3 regions of the Exiguobacterium sp. SH3S1 genome follow, and region 2 is predicted to be linked to each of the others. Evidence: riboswitches for the same ligand, from Rfam matches in the RefSeq annotation. Region 2 holds a riboswitch; each other region holds the start of a gene.
The links. Region 2 has a riboswitch for S-adenosylmethionine ahead of EVJ26_RS13075 (aminotransferase class I/II-fold pyridoxal phosphate-dependent enzyme). Riboswitches for the same ligand answer to the same signal wherever they lie in the genome.
Positions count from the first base shown of each region.

Region 1: linked by a shared signal. The riboswitch ahead of msrA (peptide-methionine (S)-S-oxide reductase MsrA) and the one ahead of EVJ26_RS13075 (aminotransferase class I/II-fold pyridoxal phosphate-dependent enzyme) in region 2 are both predicted to bind S-adenosylmethionine.
Region 3: linked by a shared signal. The riboswitch ahead of EVJ26_RS03840 (methionine ABC transporter ATP-binding protein) and the one ahead of EVJ26_RS13075 (aminotransferase class I/II-fold pyridoxal phosphate-dependent enzyme) in region 2 are both predicted to bind S-adenosylmethionine.

Region 1 is NZ_SJUW01000005.1:36,863-42,607, forward strand. It holds gene EVJ26_RS06965 (SMP-30/gluconolactonase/LRE family protein) at 1-666, opposite strand, end outside; gene rlmN (dual-specificity RNA methyltransferase RlmN) at 830-1,891, opposite strand; gene EVJ26_RS06975 (amidase family protein) at 1,961-3,355, opposite strand; gene EVJ26_RS14465 (hypothetical protein) at 3,476-3,637, shown strand; SAM riboswitch class I at 3,682-3,781, shown strand; gene msrA (peptide-methionine (S)-S-oxide reductase MsrA) at 3,844-4,362, shown strand; gene EVJ26_RS06985 (GRP family sugar transporter) at 4,392-5,255, opposite strand; tRNA gene EVJ26_RS06990 (tRNA-Ala) at 5,398-5,470, shown strand; gene EVJ26_RS06995 (four-helix bundle copper-binding protein) at 5,587-5,745, shown strand, end outside.
Region 2 is NZ_SJUW01000015.1:38,206-43,950, reverse strand. It holds gene EVJ26_RS13090 (peptide MFS transporter) at 1-559, opposite strand, end outside; gene EVJ26_RS14525 (hypothetical protein) at 701-910, opposite strand; gene EVJ26_RS13085 (MDR family MFS transporter) at 865-1,983, opposite strand; gene EVJ26_RS13080 (AI-2E family transporter) at 2,243-3,343, opposite strand; SAM riboswitch class I at 3,521-3,621, shown strand; gene EVJ26_RS13075 (aminotransferase class I/II-fold pyridoxal phosphate-dependent enzyme) at 3,698-4,873, shown strand; gene EVJ26_RS13070 (iron-containing alcohol dehydrogenase) at 4,870-5,745, shown strand, end outside.
Region 3 is NZ_SJUW01000002.1:213,911-219,655, forward strand. It holds gene sufC (Fe-S cluster assembly ATPase SufC) at 1-311, opposite strand, end outside; gene EVJ26_RS03825 (MDR family MFS transporter) at 484-1,698, opposite strand; gene EVJ26_RS03830 (MetQ/NlpA family ABC transporter substrate-binding protein) at 1,803-2,633, opposite strand; gene EVJ26_RS03835 (methionine ABC transporter permease) at 2,662-3,324, opposite strand; gene EVJ26_RS03840 (methionine ABC transporter ATP-binding protein) at 3,314-4,342, opposite strand; SAM riboswitch class I at 4,421-4,526, opposite strand; gene EVJ26_RS03845 (thioredoxin family protein) at 4,979-5,236, opposite strand; gene EVJ26_RS03850 (PTS sugar transporter subunit IIC) at 5,426-5,745, shown strand, end outside.

The DNA of each region.
Region 1 (5,745 bases), on a different contig from region 2:
CCACCGCGTGACGCGCCCGCCTGCAAAGTGGGCAATCCATAAAAAGCCGTCTTCATCCGACGTCATGCCGTCCGGGAACCCGTCCTCATTCTTGAAATCAATGACGACCTCACCTTCCCCGAGCGTGCCCGTTTTCAAATCGAACGGGAACTTGCGAACCGTCTCGGTCGGCGTATCGATATGGTAAAACGACGTATGGTCAGGTGACCACGTCAACCCGTTCGATAACGTCAATCCGCTCAACATGACCTCGGTCGTGCCGTCGCGGTTCAAGCGGAACAACGTCGCCTGCTCAGACTCGTCTTTTAAGTGGAGCGTCCCGGCGAAGACACGACCGTACGGGTCGGCTTTCCCATCGTTGAAGCGAAGGACACCTTCCGGGTCATCAAGTTCGACGAGTTTATCGAGTTGTTTCGACGTTTCATCCCACTCATAGATACCATCCTTCAATCCGACGATCACGCCGTCGGTCACTTTAGGGACGACAAACCCGACCTGCTGTCCCATATCAAACGAAGATAATTCATCTTCTTTCTCATCGTACCACCAGAGCGCGTGCCCTTCGATATCGACCCAGTAGAACCGCTTCAGTTCAGCGTCCCAGCAAGGCCCTTCCCCGAGCGTGTTTCTGACTCGAATCCATAACGTAGCGTTTACTGTCTCCATTGAATTGCCTCCACTCTCTGCTTTGATATCAAAAGACTATTCCCTGAGGGGGTAAGGACTATTCATCATTCACAAAAATGTTTAAAGATATTTCTCGTTTGACGCATTATACGCCCGGGCACGATAAAAGCGCTCCGAATCGGTTTCGATTCGGAGCGCTCGTTTATTTGGCGCCTTCGACGTTCATTTGTTTACTGCGTAATTGACCGCATGCCGCATCGATATCGGTCCCGTGCTCGAGACGCACGCCCGTATTGATGCCCCGTTTTTTCAAGACGTCGTAAAACGCCATGATGTCCTCGGTCGTACTCCGTTCGTACTGGATGTGCTCGTTGACCGGGTTGTATGGGATCAAGTTGACGTAAGACTTGTCTTTGATGTCATTGATCAACGCCGCGAGTTCTTCGGCATGTTCTGGCAAGTCGTTCACTTTCGAGAGCAAGATGTACTCGAACGTGATCCGTTTATTCGTCTTCTCGACGTAGTAACGGATCGCCGGCATCAGTTTATCGAGCGGGAACGCCCGGTTGATCTTCATGATTCTCGTCCGCAGCGCATCGTTTGGCGCGTGCAGCGAGAGGGCCAAGTTGATGCGCAGGTCAAGGTCCGCGAACTTGTAGATCTTGTCGGCGAGCCCACTCGTCGAGACGTTGATTTTACGAGGAGCGATCGCGAGACCGCGCTCGTCTTTGACGACACGGAGGAAGTCGACCAAGTTATCAAAGTTATCGAACGGCTCCCCGATTCCCATGACGACGATGTGGCTGACGCGGTCATCTTCACCGACCTCGTCTAAATAGTGTTGGACGGTCATGATCTGTTCGACGACCTCGCCGGCCGTCAAGTCGCGTGTTTTCTTCAAGAGGCCGCTCGCACAGAAACTACAGCCGATGTTGCACCCGACTTGTGTCGTCACACAGACGGAACGTCCATACTTATGGCGCATGAGCACCGTTTCGATATAATGCCCGTCGTGCAGTTTAAGTAAGAATTTGACCGTGCCGTCACCCGCTTCTTGTTTGACGAACAGTTCTTGTGTCGTCAGCGCATAGTTCGCCTCAAGCTGTTCGCGCACTTCGGGACGAACCGCGATCTCGTCGAGCCGTCTGACACGGTCGATGTAAAGCGAGTCCCATATTTGTCTGGCGTGGTAGGCACTGTATCCCCAAGATACGCAAGCGTCCGACAGCTGATCAAATGTCAGCCCATATATAGATGATTTCATTGTAATCTGTCCTTTCTTCAATCCGCATACGTACCATTGTAGCGGACGTGAGCGACAGGTGCAACGTTCTTACATAGGCGGGATCGGACGCGTCACGTGGCGTTCGAACGCGTAGGCGATGCGGATGAGGTCTCGTTCCGCATAGCTCGTACCCGTGAATGACAGCCCGAAAGGTGCCCCGCTCTGTTTGAGCTTGTATGGGATCGTGACCGTCGGGTGCCCTGCCTTCGCCGCCATATCGTAATTCAAGTCGTGTGGCAACGCCAGGGCGTGAAGCGTTTGTTCCATCAATAAACGATCGAGGCCGTCCGTTTTCGCGTGCCGGACGTCGGCTAAGCGTCGCTCTAGGTAGCTCGACTCGGTCAAACGCCCTAATAACTGATTCGCTTTCTCGAACGTAACTTGTCCATGCGGGATCGTTTCCGGGTGACGCTTGTTCCAGTCCATCAAGTCCTTGAGCGTTTCATATGGGAGCGCTGTCGTCGCCAAATACGCCTCAATCCCGAGCTTGAACTCATGGTAGAGGACGTCGCCTTGGTCAAGTCCGTCGTTTGACGGCAGGTCGACTTCGACGAGCTCGACCCCGCTCGCTTTGAGTAACGCCAGCGCTTCTTGATAGAGCGTCTGTTCTTCATCCGACAGTTCCGCCTTCACGAAACCGACGCGCATGCCGACGGCTTGACGCTCGTCGAGACACGTCCGGTACGGTGGACCGGCCGGCAGATGTGTCGTCGCCGGGTCCGAGTCGTCTTCCCCGCACATCGCTTCTAGTGCGAGCACCGCGTCGCGGAGCGTCCGCGCCATCGGACCGGCCGTATCTTGCGACCGCGAAATCGGGATAATCCCACTCCGGCTGATGAGCCCGACCGTCGGTTTGATGCCGACGATGCCGTTATGGACGCTCGGATGGATGATCGACCCGCTCGTCTCGCTGCCGACGGCGAGCATCGTCAAGTTCGCCGCAACGGCAGCCGCCGAGCCAGAGCTCGAACCGCCGACGTCGAGATTGTCACCATACGGATTGAGCGTCTGGCCACCGACCCCGCTCCATCCGTTCGGCATGTCCTCCGTCAAAAAATTGGCCCATTCCGATAAGTTGGTTTTGCCGAGAATGACCGCCCCATGCTCACGGAGGCGGCGGACGAGTTCAGCGTCACGACCCGCAAAGTGATGCTCGAGCGCCACGGCGCCGGCAGTCGTCCTCATGAGTCCCGCCGTCTCGATGTTGTCCTTGAGTAAAACGGGAATACCGAGGAGTGGCAGCCGGTCTCCGCGTCGGTAGGCACGGTCGGCCGCCTCCGCCTCGAACAACGCGTCCGGGTTCACTTGGATGACCGCTTTCAGTTTATCGTTCAAGCTAGCGATCCGTGTCAAATAGTAGGCCGTCACGTCCCGGGCCGTGAACGTCCCTTCTTTATAGCCGCACTGTGCGGTCTCGATGTCTAGTTCAAATAAGTCTTGCATCCAATTCCCTCCTTATAGGCAATGTTATTCGGTATTCGCTGAATGCATCGAATCCCCTTCTTTTTATCGCCATTGGATGTGCAACTTGATACACTAGAAGAAACGTTATTGGAGGTAGCCATGTCCCGCTCTTACATCCTTGTTTTACTGTCCGTGTTCGCCCTGTTCTTTCTACAATTGTTCGGGGATGATTTGCCGTGGGCATTCCCTGCGTCCATCGCCCTCATTATCTTGATTGTTGGTGCCACGCTATTTCAACTTCGGCGCACACCAAATCGTTGACGTTTAAACGAGACAGATGATATGATGCTGTCACCAACTACATATCGATATCTTGAGTGAACGAGAGACCTGGCTCTATGACTTCACAGCAACCTGCTTCGGCAAGGTGCTACTTCCAGCAAGGCATCGCCTTGGACGATATGACAAAACGCTCATGTCGATGACATGGGCGCTTTTTTTGGAATGAACATGAGGGGGATTTTATTTTGGAAAAAGCTACATTCGCAGGCGGTTGTTTTTGGTGCATGGTGACACCGTTCGAGGAACAGCCAGGCATCGAAGGCATCGTATCCGGCTATACGGGCGGACACGTCGACAATCCGACGTATAAAGACGTCAAGACAGGCACGAGCGGTCATTACGAGGTCGTCGAGATCACGTTCGATCCGTCTCAGTTCGCGTATGAGCGCTTGCTCGAACTGTATTGGATTCAGACTGACCCGACCGACGACGGCGGCCAGTTCCAAGACCGCGGGCAACAATATGCGCCCGCCATCTTCTATCATACGGAAGAACAACGCGTGAAAGCAGAACAGAGCCGCGACGCGCTCGCTGCGAGCGGAAAGTTCAAACAACCGATTGTGACGAAAATCTTACCGGCTGACGTCTTTTACCCGGCCGAAGACTATCATCAAGATTATCATAAAAAAAATCCGGCCCACTATAAAGCGGACCGGAAACAATCTGGCCGTGACGAGTTCATCGACCAGACGTGGACAAGCTGACAACGACGGGCCTCATACCCGTCGTTTTTTTAGCTCTTCGCGAGCCCTAACATAAAACCGGCGACCACGATCAGACCGATCCCCATAAACACGAAGACGCGTTCTTTCGACGTCTTTTCTTCTTTTAGCAAGTAAATGCCACCGAGTGTCGCGACGACGACGTTCAGTTGAGACAGTGCGAACGACGTGGCGATGCCGACTTCTCCGCTCGAGACGAACAACCCGAAGTTCCCGATCCCCCAGGCAAGCCCGGCGAAGATGTTCTTGAACGTCTTCGGATCAAACTTTTTCACATCTTTTTCACGAAGACTGAACAAGAGCGCGGCGATGAACATCCCGAGTGACTGCGGTAGGATGGCGGTGATGCCATCGACCTCAAAGTAGTTGGTGAGGACGGCGTACGTCACGTAACCGATGCTCGAAACGAGCAGCACGAGTAGCCCTTTTTTCAAAGCACTACTGCTGTCAGATTCTTTATGTTGTTGATATGACGTCATGACGGCCCCGATGATGATCAAGACGAGGGCCGAGAAGCCGAGCCATAGTTCAGTCGGCGTCTTCCAGTCCCCAAGGACGATGACCCCGAACAGTGATGTCCCGACAAGCTGCATCCCTGTACTGATTGGCATCGCTTTCGAGACGCTCAAAATTTGGAATGACTGGAATTGAAGGTATTGTCCGAGCGCCCAGAACACACCCGATATGAAACCAGTCACGATCGCGAGCGTCGTGAACTCTGGTTTGAAGACGAGCGCGATGACAGTCGCCATTACCATCGCGCCGATCGTCGTGCCGACCAATTGTTGAATCGGCTTGCCGCCGACAATAGATACGATAAGCGGGATACTCCCCCACATGAGTGCGGGCAGTAGCGCCAGCAAAATCATCTCCATATGTTGCACCTGCTTTCTTAATATAACATTCTGTCTGTTCTTCCCGGCTCTAGCGCCCAATAAACTTCAAAAATGATTTTCAAAGTTCTTTCGTTTTTCTTGTTGCCAAATCATTTATTAGAATGATATAATAATTTCCAACGGGGCATTAGCTCAGCTGGGAGAGCGCCACGCTGGCAGCGTGGAGGTCAGCGGTTCGAGCCCGCTATGCTCCATTCCTTAAGTCGGTCCACTGATGTGGACCGACTTTTTTCGTGTCCCCGCCTCGGTTTAAGTCGACACGAACCGGGTAATGATTGTAAGACATCATTTATCTTAAGGGGGACTTCCAATGAACCGAGCCGCTGTCGAAGAGACGATTTTGGCCGTGATCGATTGTATCCGAGCGAGCAATCATTGCTTCTCGAAATGTTTACAAGAAGAAGATCTGCTGATGGTCTCGGAATGCATCCGGTTGACGAAAGAATGCGCCGAAGTCGCCACGCTCACC
Region 2 (5,745 bases):
AATGGAAGCCGTAGCTCTTTTGGACGCCGCCGACGATCAAAGGCGAGATGAAGGCCCCGAGGTTGATCCCCATGTAGAAGATACTGAACCCGGCGTCACGGCGACGGTCCGTCTCGTGGTACAGGTCACCGACGATACTCGACACGTTCGGCTTCAACAGTCCGGTCCCGATGACGATGAGACCCATCGAGATGAACAAGAACGTGAGGCTGCCCGGGATCGACAAGACGATATGACCGAGCATGATGAACACACCACCGAAAAATACGGCCCGGGACGTCCCGAAGACGCGGTCGGCGAGCCATCCCCCGATGACTCCTGACATGTAGACGAGCGCGCCGTACACGGACATGATCGACAAGGCGACGTTCTGGTCGAGCCCGAGACCGCCTTCCGATACCTCGTAATACATGTAGAAGACGAGGATGGCCCGCATCCCGTAGTACGAGAAACGTTCCCAAAATTCAGTGAAGAACAACGTGAACAAGCCTTTCGGCTGTCCGAAAAATCCTTTTTGTGGCACACTGTCCACAATTTTCTGTTTATCGATCCTTTCCATGAAAGATCCCTCCTTGACCGTATTATCATAAGAAGAATCATTATGTTTGTAAAGGAAAAATGAAAGTGAAGTTCAAATTTTAACAGGTTTGAAACGAAACTAAAATCCACCTAAACCAAGTTGTTTAGGTGGATTGATGAACTAAGCAGTCTTTTGTTTAGCTTCTTCCGCGCTGACGTATCTCCCGAGGCGCCAATAGATGAAACCCGACAGACAACTCGCCGCCCCGACGAGGATGAGGGCGATGTGCCCGGCGCGCTGGTCGAGGAACAGGCTGGCCATGAGCGGCGCGGTCACACCGCCGATCAACCATTGGATGCTGGCGGCGCGGTCACACCGCCGATCAACCATTGGATGCTGGCGGCCCCGTTATAGGCACCGCGCATGTTCTCGGGGGCGATCATGGCGATGAACGTCTGTTGGACGGGCGACATGATCATCTCGCCGAGCGTATAGAACGCGTATACGGCGAGCAGGATACCGACGAGGACGAGGTACGGGGTGCCGAGCGTATAGAGGAGCCGCGGCACGACCGCGATCAACATCATCCCGATCCCGAAAATCGTCGCCCCGACCAGCATGACGTTGCCGAACGGTTTGCGCCCGAGTTTTGAGGCGATCGGGAATTGGAACAAGACGACCATGATGCCGTTCAAGGCGAGCAGATAGGCGAACGGGTTCTCGCGGTCGGTGAACGACGGCATCGACTCTTTCAAGAACAGCGGCAACATGCTCTCGATCAGCGAGAAGCCCATCGAGATGAAGACTCCGGCGAAGATGAAGACGAGAAAGACTTTGTCGTTGTAAAAGACGCGCAAGACGTCACGGTTCGACGGTGTGTCCTGCCCGGTCGTCTCAGGGAGCGACTCGCGGATGAAACGTCCGAGAACGAGCGCATAAAAGGCAAAGACGAACGCTGCCGTGAAGAAGATGTACTGTCGGTCGATGAACAAGACGGCACTGCCGAGCAGGGGACCGAACGCCGCGCCGATATTATGCCCCATCCGTAAGAGACCGAACGCCTCGTTCATCTGTTCCGGCTCGGTCACGTCGGCGACCATCGCGCTCGCGGCCGGGTGGAACAACGAGTTCGTCAAGCCGAGCATGGCGTTCAAGAGCAGGAGCGGCCAAAACGTTTCCGCGAAAGCGAAACCGATGAGGGCGACCGCATCACCGAGGATGGCGGTCATCATGACCGGCTTTCGGCCATACAGGTCGGCGAGACGTCCGCCGACGACCGAGCCGATGAGCGCCATGATCGGTCCGGTCGCCAAGATGACACCGACTTGGACGTAGCTGTCGAGCTTGTCGCTGTAATAGAGGACGAGGAACGGGGCGATCATGAACATCATGACACCGGTGATCGTCTCGCCGAGGAAACGAATCCAAATGTTACGGTCGAGCCGTTTGAGTGATTGAATCATACGTTTCACCTGCTTCTACAAAATAAAAGGGACGAAGGATGCACGGAGGCATACTCGTCCCTACTTAACCTATGTACGCCTCGGAAGACAGGCGGGTGACTTCAGTTCATGAAACGGAAGACCCCGACCCGTCAGTATGAAATTGGATACGATGTGGCTGCGTCATGACTGACATGGCGGGTCCTCCTTTCTGAAAGTTTACTCTTCATTTCAACTGTATGACAGATTCTTGAAATGTGTCAACATATTTTGACTTGCGTCATAACAGTTCATTTAAATTCTTGCGGGTGAGCCGATAATCGATCAACCGGGACAAGACGACCTGAATCATCGCGGTCACGGGTACGCTGATAAACATCCCGACGAGGCCGAACAGGCTCCCCCCGATGATGATCGATGTGATGACCCAGAACGGGGTGATCCCGACGCTGTCGCCGAGAATTTTCGGGCCGAGCCAGAGTCCGTCGAACTGTTGCAGCAAGAAGATGAACAACAAGACGAGCAGGGCCGTGAACGGATCGTAGAAGTAGGTGATGATGAACGCCGGGATCATCCCTAAGAGCGGCCCGACGTATGGGATGAAGTTCAGCACCCCGATGATGACACCGAGCAAGAGCGCGTACGGCGCGCCGATGATCAAGAGCCCGATGACGGCCATCACGCCGATGATGAGACAGTCGAGCGACTTTCCGATGATGTAGCGTTTAAAGATATAGTCCATCTCTTGGAAGATGTCGATCGTCGTCTTCGCCGAGGCGACCGGGAACATCGCATACAGCAGACGTTTGAACATCCGGGCGAACACTTCCTTGTCTTTCAACAAGTAGATCGAGATGACGATCCCGATCAACAAGTTGATCAACGTCATCGTGAAGCTCGACACGTAACCGACCGAAGACACGACGGCCGTCTCGACCCATCCGGAATACCGCTCCTCGAACCGGTTCAAGTCGATGGCTTGGGCGATCGTCTCGTTGTATTCTCTCAAATACGTGTTGAATTGACCGAGGAAGCTATCGATTTGGCGAATATAAAACGGGAGCTCCTCGATGAGAGACGCGACACTCGAATAGATGCGAGGGAACAGCGTCACCGCTGACACGACAAGGATCCCGATGAACGTGACGTAGACGATCAACAAGCCTTGGTAGCGCTTCAAGTGGAACCGTTCTTCTATGTAGGACAGGACGGTGTTGAGGAGCAGCGCGATGGCGATTCCCATGATGATCGGCGTCAACAGCTGAAACGCATATTGCAGGACCCGAGAGATCGTGTCCGGCTCACTGATGACTTTCCATAGGACGAGCAGAATCAGCCCGATCACGCTTAACTTCCATATCAATTGACGGTTTAGTTCCAATGGTCTATCCCCTCATGCTGTAAATTTTGCAGAATAACGTTCATCTTTTACTATGAACGTTTTTTTACCGGGATTCAATAGCGCCAAGGAATTTTTGAAATAAGGATTGACAAGGTTGGTAACGTTTGGTTTACTAAATGACATATTACAGAAATTATCAATTGCATATAAAAACACTTTCTATCAAGAGAAGCGGAGGGACTGGCCCGATGAAGCTTCAGCAACAGATTGTTTCAATACTGTGCTAATTCCAGCAAGGTGACCTTGAGAGATGGAAAGGTGGTTGTTTGAATACGTCCGTATCTCGACACCCCTTTCCTCGGAAAGGGGTGTTTTTGCATAGGAGGACTATTCATGACAGACAGACGCTCGAAGTTACTTAAAACGTTACCACCCCAGCATTTCGTCGGACTCGCCGCTGAAGTCGCCGCACTCGAGCGTTCAGGCCGCGACGTCATCCGGCTCGGCCAAGGGACGCCCGACTTGCCGACACCAGCCCCGATCTGCGAGGCGTTGCAGACGGCCCTGCTCGACCCGGCGACACACCAATACGGACCGTTCCGGGGACAGACGCGCCTGAAGCAAGCGGTCGCGACGTTCTACCAGACCGAATACGGCGTCGCGCTCGATGCCGAGACCGAAGTGGCCATCTTGATCGGCAGCAAGTCGGGACTCATCACGCTCCCGCAATGTGTGCTCGAGCCAGGTGACGGCATGTTGCTCCCGAACCCGGGCTACCCGGACTACATCTCGGGGGCGCGTCTCGCCGGTGCGGTCGTCCACGACCTCGTCCTCCGGGAAGAGAACGGTTATCTTCCTGATTATGAGACGCTCGATCCGCAGGGAGCGCGACTCATGTATTTGAACTACCCGAGCAATCCGACCGGTGCCGTCGCGTCGCCCGCGTTCTTTGACGACACGGTCCGTTTCGCGAATAAGCATGACCTCATGGTCGTCCACGACTTCGCCTACGGCAGCATCGGTTTCGACGGTCACGTCCCGCCGAGCTTCCTGCAGACGCCGGGAGCGAAAGACATCGGCATCGAGGTGTATACGATGTCGAAGGCGTTCAACATGTCCGGCTGGCGGGTCGCTTTCGCCGTCGGCAACCGCGACATCATCGAGGCGATCAACACGTATCAGGACCACGTCCATGTGAGCGTGTTCTCGGCCATCCAAGAGGCGGCCATCGCCGCGCTCGAGTCACCGCGTTCGCTCCGGGACGACTTGTCACGGTTGTATGAGGCCCGCCGCGACCGGCTCGTCGACGGGTTACGTCAGGCCGGATGGGACATCACGGCCCCGAGCGGCTCGTTCTTCGTCTGGGCGAAAGTGCCGGACGGGGACGCCAAATCGTTCTCGCATAAGCTGCTCCACGAGGCAGGGGTCGCCGTGACGCCGGGCTATTTCTTCGGCTCAGAAGGCGAGCGGTACGTCCGGTTCGGACTCGTCTCCGCCGAGTCGAAGATCGACGAGGCCGTCGAGCGGATCGAGAAACTGTTCGCGACGTATGAAGAGGTCCGGGCATGATCCGCCAAGCCGTGCTCGAGTACGACCATGCGGATGACGCGCTCGAGCGGCTCGATGAATTGATCGCTGGCCGTCGTGCTCACGTGCTGCGCGGCCAGAACGGTTTTGACGTCGTCAAGCGCGTCCTGCCAGCGATCACTGCCTATCCGACATCGCTGTTCCGTGGCGAATGCACGGACGCGGAGGTCGAACGGCTCCGTTTGAAGGATGTGGATGTCCTCCTTGCCGTCGGTGGGGGCAAGCTCGTCGATACGGCGAAACTCGTCGCTTACCGGCAAGGTGTCCCGCTGATCGTCATCCCGACGCTCGCCTCGAACTGTGCCGCCTTCACACCGCTCAGCGTCATCTATGACGAGCAGGGCGCCTATGACCGCTACGACGTGTTCCGCGTCGTCATCGAGCGGGTCATCGTCGACGCGAGGGTCGTGACGGACTCGCCGTACGACTACTTCCGAGCCGGCGTCATCGACACGGTCGCCAAGTTTTACGAGGCCCGCTATTTGAGCGGCGACAGTTCGCCTGATGCCGGCGTCAATACCGGTCTCGCCTTGGCCGAGCAATGCGGCCGGCTCGTCGAACTCGACTTGAGTGAGTCCAGTTTCACCGCGTATGGGCCAGAGACCCGGTTCGCGGTCGATCACATCCTTGCCGTCGGCGGTGCCGTCGGTGGTTTCGGGGACGCCGGGACACGCGTCGCCGTCGCCCACGCCGTCCACAACGCGCTCAGCCGCTTCGAGTCGACCCATCCGTTCTTACATGGCGACAAGGTCGGCTTCGGCCTCCTTGTCCAAGAACGGTTGCGTGGCTCGTCTGACGCCCCGTATTTAGAGGCGTGGCTCGCCAGGATCGGCGCGCCGACGTCACTTGAGACG
Region 3 (5,745 bases), on a different contig from region 2:
GAGTTGATCGCTGAACGCAAGAAGTCGGCGTTCGTGACACCGCTGATTTCAGCCGGATATTGCATCGCGAGGAACATGCCTGCTTGCGCACGTTCATTTACTTCCATCTCGAGGACGTCTTCTCCGTTCAAGTCGACGCTTCCTCCTGTCACTTCGTACAATGGATGACCCATGAGGGCAGATGCGAGTGTTGATTTACCAGTCCCGTTAGGACCCATGATGGCGTGAATTTCGCCACCTTTAATTTCAAGATTAAGACCTTTGACGATCTCTTTTCCTTCGATTGAGACGCGGAGGTCATCAATTTTCATGTGTGGTACGTTAGACATTCGGATACCCCTTCCGTTTTCTCGCCATTTGTGGCGTAGATTAGATATATTCTAATCTTAATCTAGGCAATTTTTTATTTCAAGCGACTCACCTTATATTTCATTCTCAATAGAACATAAATGTTGAGAATGAGAACATCGGGAAATCAAGATATTATCCAACATTTTCCTCGACTTGAGCCGAATTCGCTTGTTTTTCCCGTAGCGCGCCGGTGAAGAAAAAGGCGCCACACGCGGTCAGAACGGCTAGGCTCCCAAATACAGGGAGCGACGCGTTGTCGAAGCCGTCGAGCAGCAGTCCGCCGATGACCGGCCCGATCGATTGACCGAGTGCCGTCAACCCCATCGCCCCGAAATACGTGCCACGCAAATGTTCCGGTGCCAACTCGTCCGTCAACACGTCCGTCATCGTGAACATGAGCACTTCCCCGACCGTGAAGATGACCATCGCGACGAACAATACCCACACCTCGGCAGCGAAGCCGATTAACAACAGCCCAATCGAGAGCGTCGCGATCCCAAAGAACAGCGACTTGATCGGTGAGACGCGAATGCCGAACCGCATGATCGGATACTGCACGATGAGCACGGTGATCGCGTTGACCGTCAACAGATAAGCGAACAGGCGCGACCCGTCACTGAATCCGTCGTGAAACGCGATGAACTGCGGCAACGTCGAATTGAATTGACTGTAGCCGATGATGGCGAAGATCATGCCGATGATGACGAAGCGGAACGTCTTGTCTTCTTTTAACACACGGAACGTCTCCGTCAGGCGCGGCCGGACTTTGACGCCGTCCCCTTCTTCAAACGGATATTTCCGGAACAACGTCGAGATGACGAGGCCGTAAAGGACATAGACGGCGGTCACGACGAAGAACGCGCTCTTCGCTCCCGTAAGTGATAAGACGACCGCAAGGAGCGGTCCGATCGCCGCAGCGATGTTGATCATGAAGTAGCGCACGTTATAGACGATGACACGCTGGTCAGGTTGCGTCGTGTCGCTGATCAAGGCCCGAGACGCCGGTTCAAGGAATGAACGTGAAACCCCCATCAATACCGAAAATATGTAAAACCAAATCAACTCGGTTGCGAGCGCGAAGCCGGTGAACGTCAAAGCGTTCAAGCCGATACCGATCAACATCAGCTGTTTGCGCCCGTAGCGGTCAGACAGCGTCCCCCCGAAAAAGCTCATAAATAGACCGGATAATGCCGACGTCGCGAACACTGTCCCGATCACGCTCGCCGAGAAACCGAGCGTCGCGAGATAAATCGCAAAAAACGGCATGACAAAAAACGTCGACAGCCGTGCAAAAAATGTACCGAACAAGACGCCAAGCGTCAGCGGATGAATGTGTCGTATGCTCACCCGGATCCCCCCTTTTTCTACATATAAATAGTTTACTTCTATTATTGAAGCAAAACCACTGCAAACAAAAAAGGCCCGGGATGTCCCAAGCCTAAAATCAATCATTATTTAACCGGTACGACCGCACCTTTGTACTCATCTAAGATCCACTGTTGTGTCTCTTCTGATGTCAATACTTCAAGGAGTGCCTTGACGCGCTCATCGTCCTCGTCGCCTTCACGCGTGACGATCAAGTTGACGTACGGTGAGTCTTCGCCTTCAAGAGCAATTGCGTCTTCGAGCGGGTTGAGGCCGGCATCAATCGCGTAGTTCGTGTTGATGAGGACGGCATCGCCTTCACCGTTGTTGAACGCTTGCGGGAGAAGTGCCGCTTCGACGTCCGTCTTGAACTTCAAGTTTTTCGGGTTGTCGACGATGTCAGCGACTGTCGCGTCTGTCGTCTTGCCGTCAGCGAGCGTGAGCAAGCCTTCTGTTTGAAGCATCGTCAAGATTCGTCCGTGGTCAGCGACCGACGAGCTCATGATGATTTCAGCGCCGTCCGGAAGCTCATCGAGTGATTTGTAGTCTTGTGAGTAGACACCGATCGGCTCGATGTGGACGCCGCCGGCTGAAGCGAATTTATAGTCTTTGTTCTCAGCCATTTGTGACTCGAGGTACGGCTCGTGTTGGAAGTAGTTCGCGTCGAGCTCGCCATTCGCGAGCGTTTTGTTCGGGAGCACGTAGTCTTGGAACTTCTTGATTTCAAGCGTGTAGCCTTTTTCTTCATATTCGTCTTGGACGTGCTCTAAAATCTCGGCGTGTGGTACGTTCGACGCGCCGATGATGAGCGTTTTATCGTCGCCCGAGCCTGATTCTGAGTCCCCGCCGCCACATGCCGCGAGAATTGTGAGTGCTGAAGCTGCTGTCAATCCGAGTACTGTTTTCCATGATTTCATTATGATACCCTCCAAATTTTCTATTTGATCAAGCGGAACGCTTGTCGATTTTTGAGACGAGTCGATCGCCGATGAACTGAACGACGAAGACGATGACTAAGATCAATACGGTCGCGACGAACGTGACGTCGCTTTGTGAACGCTGGAACCCTTCGAGGAACGCCAAGTTCCCGAGGCCACCGCCCCCGACGACTCCGGCCATGGCCGTGTAACCGACGATGGCGACGATCGTCACCGTGATGCCTGACACGATGGCCGGGAGTGCTTCCGGGAACAACACTTTATAGACGATCTGCCATTTCGTCGCGCCCATCGACTCGGCCGCCTCGATGACGCCGCGGTCGACTTCACGAAGCGCGAGCTCGACCATGCGCGCATAGAACGGGGCCGCCCCAATGATGAGCGCCGGGAGCGCCGCCGTCGAGCCGAGCATCGTCCCGACGATGAGGAGTGTGAACGGGATGAGCAAGATGATCAAAATGATGAACGGGATCGAGCGGAACACGTTGACGACCGCGCTGATGATCGTGTAAATCGGACGATTCTTCGTCATGAGTGGTTCGTTCGTGACATATAAGAGCATGCCGAGGGCGAGACCGATGACGAATGTCGCGGCTCCCGCGACGAGCGTCATATAGAGCGTCTCCCACGTCTGTTCGAACATGACTTGCCAGTCTACATTAGGAAACATCGTTTTCTACCTCCACTCCCACTGCCTGCGACCGGATTGAGGCGATGGCCCGCTCGACTTCAGCCGGCTCTCCGATCAATTGGATGAATAGCGTCCCGAGCGCACCGACTTGCGACTGCGTCACGTTACCGCCGATGATGTTGAAGCCGATGTCGTGCTGTTTCAACACTTCCGATAAAATCGGCTGTTCGGCCGTCTCGTTCAAGAACTTGAGCTTGACGATTTGGCCGCTCGGATAACGTGCTTTCAAATGCTCGAACGTGAGCGACATGTCGTCGACGGCACCGATCTGTTTGACGAACTCTTTCGTGATCGGCTGTTCCGGATGTTGGAACACGTCCGCGACTTGGCCGGTCTCGACGACCTTCCCTGCCTCCATGACGGCGACGCGATGACAGATTTTTTGGATGACGTGCATCTCATGGGTGATGAGGACGATCGTCAGTCCGAGTTTCTTATTGATGCTGACGAGCAGTTCGAGGATCGAATCGGTCGTCTTCGGGTCGAGTGCGCTCGTCGCTTCATCGCAGAGGAGCACTTCTGGATTTGTAGCGAGCGCGCGGGCAATCCCGACTCGCTGTTTTTGACCGCCCGATAGTTGCGACGGATAGCTGTCTTCACGTCCGGCGAGACCGACGAGATCGACGAGCTCTTGGACGCGGCGTTTACGTTCACTGGCCGGTACCCCGATCAGTTCGAGCGGGAAGCTGATGTTCTCAGCGACCGTGCGCGACCATAACAAGTTGAAGTGTTGGAACACCATCGAGACGTTTTTGCGCACCCCGCGCAGTTCTTTCGGAGTGAGCTTCGTCAGCTCGCTCCCGGCGACGACGATTTCACCGCTTGACGGTGCCTCGAGCCGGTTGAGCAGACGAATGAGCGTCGACTTCCCCGCCCCTGAATATCCGATTATTCCAAAAATTTCGCCGCTCTCGATTGTGAGCGACACATCATCGACCGCCTGGACCCGACCGTTCTTCGTGTCGAACCATTTGGCCACGTTACGTAATTGAATCAATACCTTTCCCTCCTGACAACAAAAAAAGTACACACGTTTGAGCAAACGTGCGTACTTTATCGGTACGGACAACGATTGCTCTCATCTTCCAAGGTTCTCACCTTGCTGGAATTAGCACCATTTCGGATTGCTCCGCGGTTGCTGGGCGTCATAGGGCCAGTCCCTCAGCCTCTCTTGATAAGAGTGTTGTTTATTCGATTAGCTTTATAATAGCGACACATTATTTTCATGTCAAACTATTTTGTGCGAAAAATCAAAAAAAGGTGCCATCCGAGGATGACACAGAACGTAGCACCTTGAGTCACGGAAGGACAACCCATAGATGAAACTCTTTTGCCCGATCAGAGTGTTCATCCTTATATGGGGGATTCAAGCCATCCATCACTCGGCCTTAGAACGTACCGTGCGGTTACGCGGTCGGTGTCCCTGCGCTTGATTTTTTTGGGGGACAATCTAAGGGAAGGTCCACCTAAAAGTCGCGTAAAGTGATGCACCGGCTGTTCTAAAACGTCTTGATGGCTGGAAAATCTCGTCCTATATTGTGTTCAAGTAAGATGTTGTAATGAATATACCATTCGTGAACTTTCTGTGTCAACTGATTATTTAAAATTTTCTGATTATTCTAATCATCCTATCTCATTTAACGAAAGATAGGACGTGCTGCACGTTTTGAAACGCATATAATCGGTCTTCGACTTGGCCGTCTTTAAGCTTTAACAGCGCCGGTACGCTCATCACTTGATACGCTTCTAACTCTTGCGGGATAAAGTTGGCGTCCTGCTTGTCGATCGCGAGTGTCGGGTCGACCGCTTCGACGACCGCGAGCATCCGCTCGGCCACAGCGCATGTTCCACACATCGGGGCGTATATATATAACAATCCGTCTGAAATCATTTTCTCTCACCTCTTCTATAAGTATATGAATGTGAGTCGATCTGTTCAAAAGTTGTGCTCAACTGGAAAAATCTGAATAGTTCAACATTTCTTGTTGACGCTCGCCCAAAAGAGGCATAGTATGGTCATTAACTTTATCGCTTTCGTACATAACAGCAAACACGTAGAAAAGGACAGGTGAATCCACCCATGACGGAACAAACGAAACTGACAGGCAAACAATTTTTGATGAACGTATTGAACGGACTCAGCCTCGCCATTTTAATCGCCCTCATCCCGAGCGCGCTCCTCGGCGAGCTCACGAAAGCAATCCTTCCTTATATTCCGTCGCTACAGTTCATCTTAGATGCGACGACGATCGCGATGCGCCTCTTACCCGTCATCATCGGTGTAGCCGTTGCCATGCAGTTCGGACGTTCTGCGCTCGAGGCCGGCACGATCGGCATTGCGACCCAGGTCGGGAGCGGCGCCATCCGCATCGAGGCAGGTGCGTTCCTCATGGCCGGAAT